2 regions of the Streptomyces sp. NPDC014894 genome follow, and region 1 is predicted to be linked to the other one. Evidence: riboswitches for the same ligand, from Rfam matches in the RefSeq annotation. Region 1 holds a riboswitch; the other holds the start of a gene.
The links. Region 1 has a riboswitch for cobalamin ahead of ACF089_RS22465 (DUF4430 domain-containing protein). Riboswitches for the same ligand answer to the same signal wherever they lie in the genome.
Positions count from the first base shown of each region.

Region 2: it holds a riboswitch for cobalamin, as region 1 does, so the genes downstream of both, ACF089_RS13615 (ribonucleoside-diphosphate reductase subunit alpha) here and ACF089_RS22465 (DUF4430 domain-containing protein) in region 1, are expected to answer to the same signal.

Region 1 is NZ_JBIBWD010000009.1:184,591-188,461, reverse strand. It holds gene ACF089_RS22475 (GPP34 family phosphoprotein) at 337-999, shown strand; gene ACF089_RS22470 (2-phosphosulfolactate phosphatase) at 1,144-1,830, opposite strand; cobalamin riboswitch at 2,305-2,424, shown strand; gene ACF089_RS22465 (DUF4430 domain-containing protein) at 2,570-3,058, shown strand; gene ACF089_RS22460 (hypothetical protein) at 3,147-3,871, opposite strand, start outside.
Region 2 is NZ_JBIBWD010000004.1:619,802-623,672, forward strand. It holds gene ACF089_RS13615 (ribonucleoside-diphosphate reductase subunit alpha) at 1-2,328, opposite strand, end outside; cobalamin riboswitch at 2,544-2,668, opposite strand; partial or broken gene ACF089_RS13620 (Uma2 family endonuclease) at 2,869-3,452, shown strand; gene ACF089_RS13625 (GntR family transcriptional regulator) at 3,533-3,871, opposite strand, start outside.

The DNA of each region.
Region 1 (3,871 bases):
TCGCGCTGTGATACCCCGGCCCGCTCCGGCGTCCGCGCGGCCGCGGGCTCCCGTACCGTCGTCGCGGCGGTCACCGACGGGCGGCCGTAGCGGCGGTACGCGCGTAAGCAGCGCGGCCCGCGTCCCGGGGACTCCTCCCGCACGGACCGTACGTACGACTCCGCCCCCGGCCGCCGCGCGCAACCGCTCCAACCGCACGCGGCGTCTCAGCGGGTGGGGTGGGAACGAGACGGAAGACATGGCTCCGAAGCAGAGCCCTCCGCGTCCCCCACAGACCTCGACGTCACGTCGTCGCCCCCTGTGAAGTCGTCGCCCCCCTGAAAGAGAGTAGGAACCATGGAAACAACGCTGGGAGAACAGCTCCTGCTCCTGTCGCTGGACGACGAGTCCGGGGCCGGACGGGAGCCGGCGAACGTCGGCTGGGCCATCGCCGGGGCGTCGCTGGTGGAGCTGGCGCTCGCGGGCCGGATCACGGTGGACGGCGACATCGTGTCGGCGATCGACCCCTCCCCCGTGGGCCATTCGTCCCTGGACGCCGCGCTCGCCGCCATAGCCGGCCGCGAGAAGCCCGGCAGGGCCGCCGACTGGATCCAGCACCTGAAGAAGGACGCGGTGGCCGCGGCGAGCGCGGGCCTGGTGGACAAGGGCCTGGTCCGTGAGGAGACCAAGAAGGTCCTGGGGCTCTTTCCGGTACGCCGCTACCCGGAGGCCGACGGCTCGGTCGAGGCGGCCGTGCGCGAGCGGCTCGACGCCGCCGTGCTGCGCGGCGGGAGCCCGGACGAGCGGACGGCGAGCCTGATCGCCCTGCTGCACGGCGGTGGGCTGGCCCGGCTCGCCTTCCCGGCCGCCGACACGTCTCGGGCCGAAGCGGCGATGGAAGCGATCGCACGGGGCCACTGGGCGGCGCCGGCCGTCCACCGGGTCGTCGAGTCCGTGCGGGCGACGCTGACGGTCGTCGTCACCACCACCGTGGTCACCACGGTCATCGCCGGAAACTGACCGCTCCGCCGTCCACGGCCGCCGGGCCGCCGCAGGACACCGGGACCCATCCGCCGCCCGGCCCCCGGCGGCGGGCCGGACGGCCCGACTCGCCGCCGGCGTCCCGGTCCGCCCGACGACTCCGCCCGACTCACGACTCCCGTCTCACCGGGGCGAAGGCATCGCGTGCGGGCGCAGGACCATGAGCGGGCCTTCCGAGGCCGCCACCATGGCGAAGGGGAACCGGTCGACCTCCAGGCAGAGCGCGACGTCGTCGGGATGGGCTCCTCGGCGCACCCCCTGCGTCAGTTCGGCGGCGGCGCGCGACCGGGCGGCGCGGCCGAGGTACTCGGCGGCGTCCGCCCCGGCCCCGGCGGCCCTCCCGGCGATGTACTGGGCACACGCCAGATCCTCCTCGGCCCGCCCGTCCTCGCCGGTGACCACGAACGTGACGCTGTCGCTCCCGCGCGCCCGCAGGAGCCGGGCCGTCGCCTCCGCCACCACGAAGCCGGCGCACAGCACCAGCGCCGCCTCCTTGACCGCGAGGGCGCCGACGGTCCCCGCGGTCGTCTTCTGCACGACGGTGCGCCCGCCGAGGTCGAGGGAGCGCAGCAGACCGGGAGAGTTGACGGCGTCGAAACCGGGCGCGGGCGGACCGTCCTTGATCGCCACCCATTCCGGGTGACGGGCCTTGAGCGCCAGGGCCTCGTCCGGCGACTCGGCCAGGACGATCTTCTCCGCCCCCCGGGCGAAGGCCCAGGCGGCCACGGTGTAGGCACGCATGACGTCGATCACGACCGCCACGGAAGGGGTTTCGTCCAGATCGGCGATGCCGAGGAAACGGGAGTCCATTCGCGCCATGATCGCGCAGGCCCGGCCCGGCGTGCCCGGAGAGTGACGGGCCTCATACCGCCGGCCTCGGGGCCCACCGCCTCCGACAGCCCTGCGGCGCGCAAGCGCCCGCGCCCGGCCCACGAGTCGGCGGCGATTCCGGTCCGCCGCCGCCGTCACCGCCCCGCCACGCCCTGTCGGCCCGGGCGACACCGTGCGCGGCGAGCGGACGCGTACACAACAGACGGGGCGGACCACCCGCACGTGCACGGGCGGGCGGACCGCCCCGTACGCCGCCACGTGGGCCGTGGCGGGGCAGCCGGGGTCGCGCGGCCGCTCACGGACGCGCGCGGGCGGCGGGCCGCGGCACCCCCGCGCTCCGGTGGCGTTCGGCCGGGGCTCTGGCCCGATCCCCCTTGGGAGTTGGCCGGAAATCAGCCCCTGTTCATCACGAAGATACGACCGTACGATTCGTCTGCCCGGCCGGTCCGGGCGGACAACCGAATGGTCGTGTGTCCCGGGGGAAGCCGGTGGGAATCCGGCGCTGACCTGCAACCGTGTGGGGCGTCTCCGCGCCCCGAGTCGGAGAGCCCAGCACGCGGTCGTACCGCTTCCCACTGTCATGGTCTGCAGCGCGAAGCTTTGAGCCGTCTCGGATCGCCGACGAGTCCGTCTCCCCCGCGCTCGGGGCGACACGGCCGCCGAAGGCGCCGTGGGCACAGGGTCGCGCCGCGTACCGGCATCGCTCGAAAGGCAACCCATGCGCCCGCATCCCGTCCGCACCGCACTCGTCGCCGCCGCCGCCCTGGGGCTCGCGCTCACCACGGCCCCCGCCGCCGCCCACGCCGGGCCCACTCCGCACACGAACGCCCCGGTCAAGGTCAGCCTGACGGTGCAGGGACCGAGCGGTCCGCTGTTCCAGGGCAGGATCAAGACCAAGGGCCACGATGTGACCACGGCCACCGGCGGTACGCACAAGTGCGACGGCACCAACGGTTCGGCCCATCCCAGCGCCGTGCCCACCCCGACCGCCGCGCTGGACGACGCCGCGAGAAAGAAGCGCTTCACCTGGGACGGCGCCTGGTACCCCGCGTTCGACGACTTCTCCGTCGACACGATCAAGAACGTCAGCGGCGGCGGCGCGGCCTACTGGAGCATCTCCGTCAACGGCGTCCCGACCCCGGTCGGCGGCTGCCAGTTCAAGCTGAGCGCAGGCGACCAGGTCGCCTTCACCTGGACCGCCTTCTAGCCAACAGCCCGTCTCTCCAAGGCCGTTCACGACGGGGGACGGGGGCCGCGCCGGGTGGAGACCCGGCGCGAGCCCCCGCCCCGGGGACTCAGACGCCCCAGCGCAGCGCGATGGTGTCACCCACGTTGATCGTCTTCTCGCGGAGGGCGCCGGCGAAGGAGGAGCCGTCGACGCTGACCTTCCAGGTGCTGGAACCGCTGTTGGCCTTGCCGTTGACCGAGGTGACGGCCCCCGTGCCGGACGAGGGGGCCACGCTCGTGACGCAGCCGGAGGGTGCGGCGGAGCCCGTCGCGGCGGCGAGGACGTCGCCGAGGGTGGTGGTCGCCCCCGTCGGCGTGAAGGACACCGCGCACACCTTGAGGTTTCCGGCCCCGTCGTCGACGCTCAGCGCGAGCCTGGCGGCGGCGCCCGGGGTGAAGGCGCTCTGGGCGACCCACTGCGGCGCGCCCGGCGTGACCGGCGTGGGCGGGGCCGAGGTGAAGCCGCCTCCGGCGACCGCGCGCAGGGCGTCGATGGAGGCGTAGGCGGAGGCCGACGTATCGGCGGGCTTGTACTTGAAACCGCCCGCCGGGTTGTACTGGTTGGCGATGAGGAAGTCGACCGGCGTCTTGCCGTTGATCGTGGTGAACTCCGCGGACTGCGGGTTGATGCCGCAGGCGTTCAGACCGGCGATCGCCCAGCCGTTGGAGCTGGTGTTGACCCCGTAGAGGGAGTTGAACGCGCCCGAGGCCGCGGCCAGTTTGCCCTTGAGGAAGTTCTTCGCCTGGACGACGTCCGCGTCGGTGCCGGGGACGCCGGAGACGCACAGGGCGG
Region 2 (3,871 bases), on a different contig from region 1:
CGCGTCCTCGGCGGCGGCCTGAACCGGTACGGGTACGGGGGCGGCGGCCGTGGCGCCGGACGCGGCGCGGGCGATCCGGGTCGCCGGACGGGAGCGCAGGTAGTACGTGGTCTTCAGGCCCTGCTTCCAGGCGTACGCGTACATCGAGCTGAGCTTGCCGATGGTGGGCGTCTCCAGGAACAGGTTCAGCGACTGCGACTGGTCCAGGAAGGGGGTGCGGGCGGCGGCCATGTCGATCAGACCGCGCTGCGGGATCTCCCACGCCGTGCGGTACAGCTCGCGCACCTCGGCCGGCACCCAGCCGAAGTCCTGGATGGAGCCGCTGGACTCGCGCAGCGCCTCACGGGTCTGGGCGTCCCAGACGCCGAGCCGCTTCAACTCGGCCACCAGGTAGGAGTTGACCTGGAGGAACTCGCCGGAGAGCGTCTCGCGCTTGAAGAGGTTGGAGACCTGGGGCTCGATGCACTCGTACACACCGGCGATCGAGGCGATGGTCGCCGTCGGGGCGATGGCGAGCAGCAGCGAGTTGCGCATTCCGGTGGCGGCGACGCGCTCGCGCAGGGCGGCCCAGCGCTCCGGCCAGTTCAGCTCGACGCCGTAGTGGTCCGGGTGCAGCACACCGCGTGCGGTGCGGGTCTTCTCCCAGGCGGGGAGGGGCCCGTTCCGCTCGGCCAGATCGGCGGAGGCCTCATAGGCGGCGAGCATGATCCGCTCGGCGATCCGGGTGGACAGCTCGCGCGCGGCGGGGGAGTCGAAGGGCAGCTTCAGCTGGAAGAAGACGTCCTGGAGGCCCATCGCGCCCAGGCCCACCGGACGCCACTTGGAGTTGGAGCGCTCGGCCTGCTCGGTCGGGTAGAAGTTGATGTCCACGACGCGGTCGAGGAAGGTGACGGCGGTGCGGACGGTCGAGTCCAGCCGCTCCCAGTCGATGTCGCCGCCGGAGACGAAGGCGCCCAGATTGACCGAGCCCAGATTGCAGACGGCGGTCTCGCCGTCGTCGGTGACCTCCAGGATCTCGGTGCAGAGATTCGAGGAGTGGACGGTGTGTCCGGGCAGGGCGGTCTGGTTGGCGGTGCGGTTGGAGGCGTCCTTGAACGTCATCCAGCCGTTGCCGGTCTGGGCGAGGGTCCGCATCATCCGGCCGTACAGCTCGCGCGCGGGCATCGTCTTGCGGGCCAGGCCCGCCGCCTCGGCCTTGCGGTAGGCGGCGTCGAACTCGTCGCCCCACAGGTCCACCAGCTCGGGCACGTCGGCCGGGGAGAACAGCGACCACTCGGTGTCGGCCTGGACCCGGCGCATGAACTCGTCCGGGACCCAGTGCGCGAGGTTGAGGTTGTGGGTGCGCCGGGCGTCCTCGCCGGTGTTGTCGCGCAGCTCCAGGAACTCCTCGATGTCCGCGTGCCAGGTCTCCAGATAGACGGCGGCGGCGCCCTTGCGCCGGCCGCCCTGGTTCACGGCGGCGACCGAGGCGTCCAGCGTCTTGAGGAACGGCACGATGCCGTTGGAGTGGCCGTTGGTGCCGCGGATCAGCGAGCCGCGGGCGCGGATGCGGGAGTACGAGAGCCCGATGCCGCCGGCGTGCTTGGAGAGCCGGGCGACCTGGTGGTACCGGTCGTAGATGGAGTCCAGCTCGTCCTGCGGGGAGTCCAGCAGATAGCAGGAGGACATCTGCGGGTGCCGGGTGCCGGAGTTGAAGAGCGTGGGGGAGGAGGGCAGATAGTCCAGCCGGCTCATCAGCCGGTAGAGCGCGGCGACCTCGTCCAGCGCGCGCGGGGAGTCGTCCTCGGCGAGTCCGCAGGCCACGCGGAGCATGAAGTGCTGCGGGGTCTCGATCACCCGGCGGGTGATCGGGTGGCGCAGCAGATAGCGGCTGTAGAGGGTCCGCAGGCCGAAGTAGCCGAAGCGGTCGTCGGCGTCCGGGTCGATCAGCTCGTCCAGGCGGTCGGCGTGGAGCGTGACGAAGTCCGCGGTGCGGTCGGCGATCAGGCCCTCGGCGTGACCGACGGCGACCGAGGCGGAGAAGCAGACCGAGCCCTGGCCGGCCGCCTCGTCCGCGATGGTGCGGGTGAGCAGCCGGGCGGCGAGCCGCGAGTAGGCCGGGTCCTCGGAGATGAGGCCCGCGGCGGCGTCGGTGGCGAGCCCGCGCAGCTCGGCCGCGTCCGACGCGGCGTTCCGGCCGCGCAGCGCGGCTGCGGCGACCTTGCCCGGGTCGGTGTCCGGCAGATCGGCGGTGAGGTCGGTCAGGGTCCGCAGCAGCGCGGTCCCGGGCCCGTCCCCGGGCTCCCCGGAGACGGGTCCGGGGACCCGTCCGGGAAGCTGTTCCGACACCTTCTCGGAGGTCTGCCCGAAGGCGTTCGCGGAGGTGCCTGAAGCCGGATCGGCTGGCGCGATGGTCACGTGGTGCTCTCCCTCGCTCGGCTCACGGGCCGGCGGGCGGGAGGCGCGCCGCGGGGCGCGCGTACCCGTTTCCGGGCAGCACTCCACGGCGTCCGCCGACCCAACCGCGAGGCCCGGACGTCTTGGCACCCGGGTCGGTCGAGCCGGGTGCGCTGTCGGCAGACGCCCGGACTCGCGGGTACGACAAAGCGCACCACAGCACACCGTTGCGGGACAGTTCCGGATTCACACCGGATTCCTCTGCGGCGACAGCGAGATGAGCATACATGTGGGGGCGGGGGGTGGTGGCACCCACCAGATGTTGTGTCGCGGGGTGTCTGTGGGCTGTCTGCCGCACTACGGATGGTCACCCCCTGCCAGGCCCTGCGGCGACTGCGGGAGGGCCTGCGGAGGCGGGCCCGGGGCCGTTGTCGGACGGCTCCGCTATGGTCGAGAACACAGGGAGGAGGCCTTATGGCACAGGCTGCGGAGATCCTTGAGATCACCGACCGTTTCCATGTCCACCCGGATGAATTCGACGAGGGCACGCGGATACTGGCCGCGCGGTCCCGGCGCATGCGGATGGAACTCATCGACGGCAGGATCAGGAGCAGGGCTCTGCCCGACGGGGACCATGGTCGGATCATTCAGTGGCTGACCCGGATCTGCGTGCAGTCCAGGCCGGAGCTGTGGCTCCACTCCGAGCAGGGGCTCAAGGTCCAGGAGTACCGTCTGGGCCGGGCCCGGCCCGATGTCTCACTGGCCCCAGCGACGCCTTCGTCGGTCACGGCGAGTGGGCGGATCCGAGTCCGGTGCTGATGGCGGTCGAAGTGACCTCCTACGACGCGGACACCGATCAGCGTGACCGGGTCGAGAAGCCGCGTGCCTACGCGCAGACGGGCATCCCCGTGTATCTGCTGATCGACCGGGACAACCGCGAGGTGACGGTCTACGGCGAACCGGACGGGGTGCGGTACGAGAACGCCCACACGGTGCCGTTCGGCAAGGATGTCGTGCTGCCCGATCCGGTCGGCGTCACCCTGTCCACCGAGCGCCTCGAGGACTGGGTGCGCTGACCGCCCGGGGCGACGCCGACTGATCGAGCCGGCCCCGCGCGATCGCTCTCGGGAGCGGTCGCGCGCGGGGCCGGGACGGATCAGGGGGCAGGGCGCTTCAGACGGGCGACGAACTTGTAGCGGTCGCCCCGGTAGACCGAGCGGACCCACTCCACGGGCTCTCCTCTGGCGTCCAGAGAATGGCGTGAAAGCATCAGCATCGGCAGGCCCACGTCCGTCCCGAGGAGCCCCGCCTCGCGCGGTGTCGCGAGCGAGGTCTCGATGGTCTCCTCGGCCTCCGCGAGATGGATGTCGTACACCTCCGCGAGCGCCGTGTAGAGCGAGGTGTACTTCACCAGACTGCGGCGCAGCGCCGGAAAGCGCTTGGCCGAGAGATGGGTCGTCTCGATCGCCATCGGCTCGCCGCTCGCCAGCCGGAG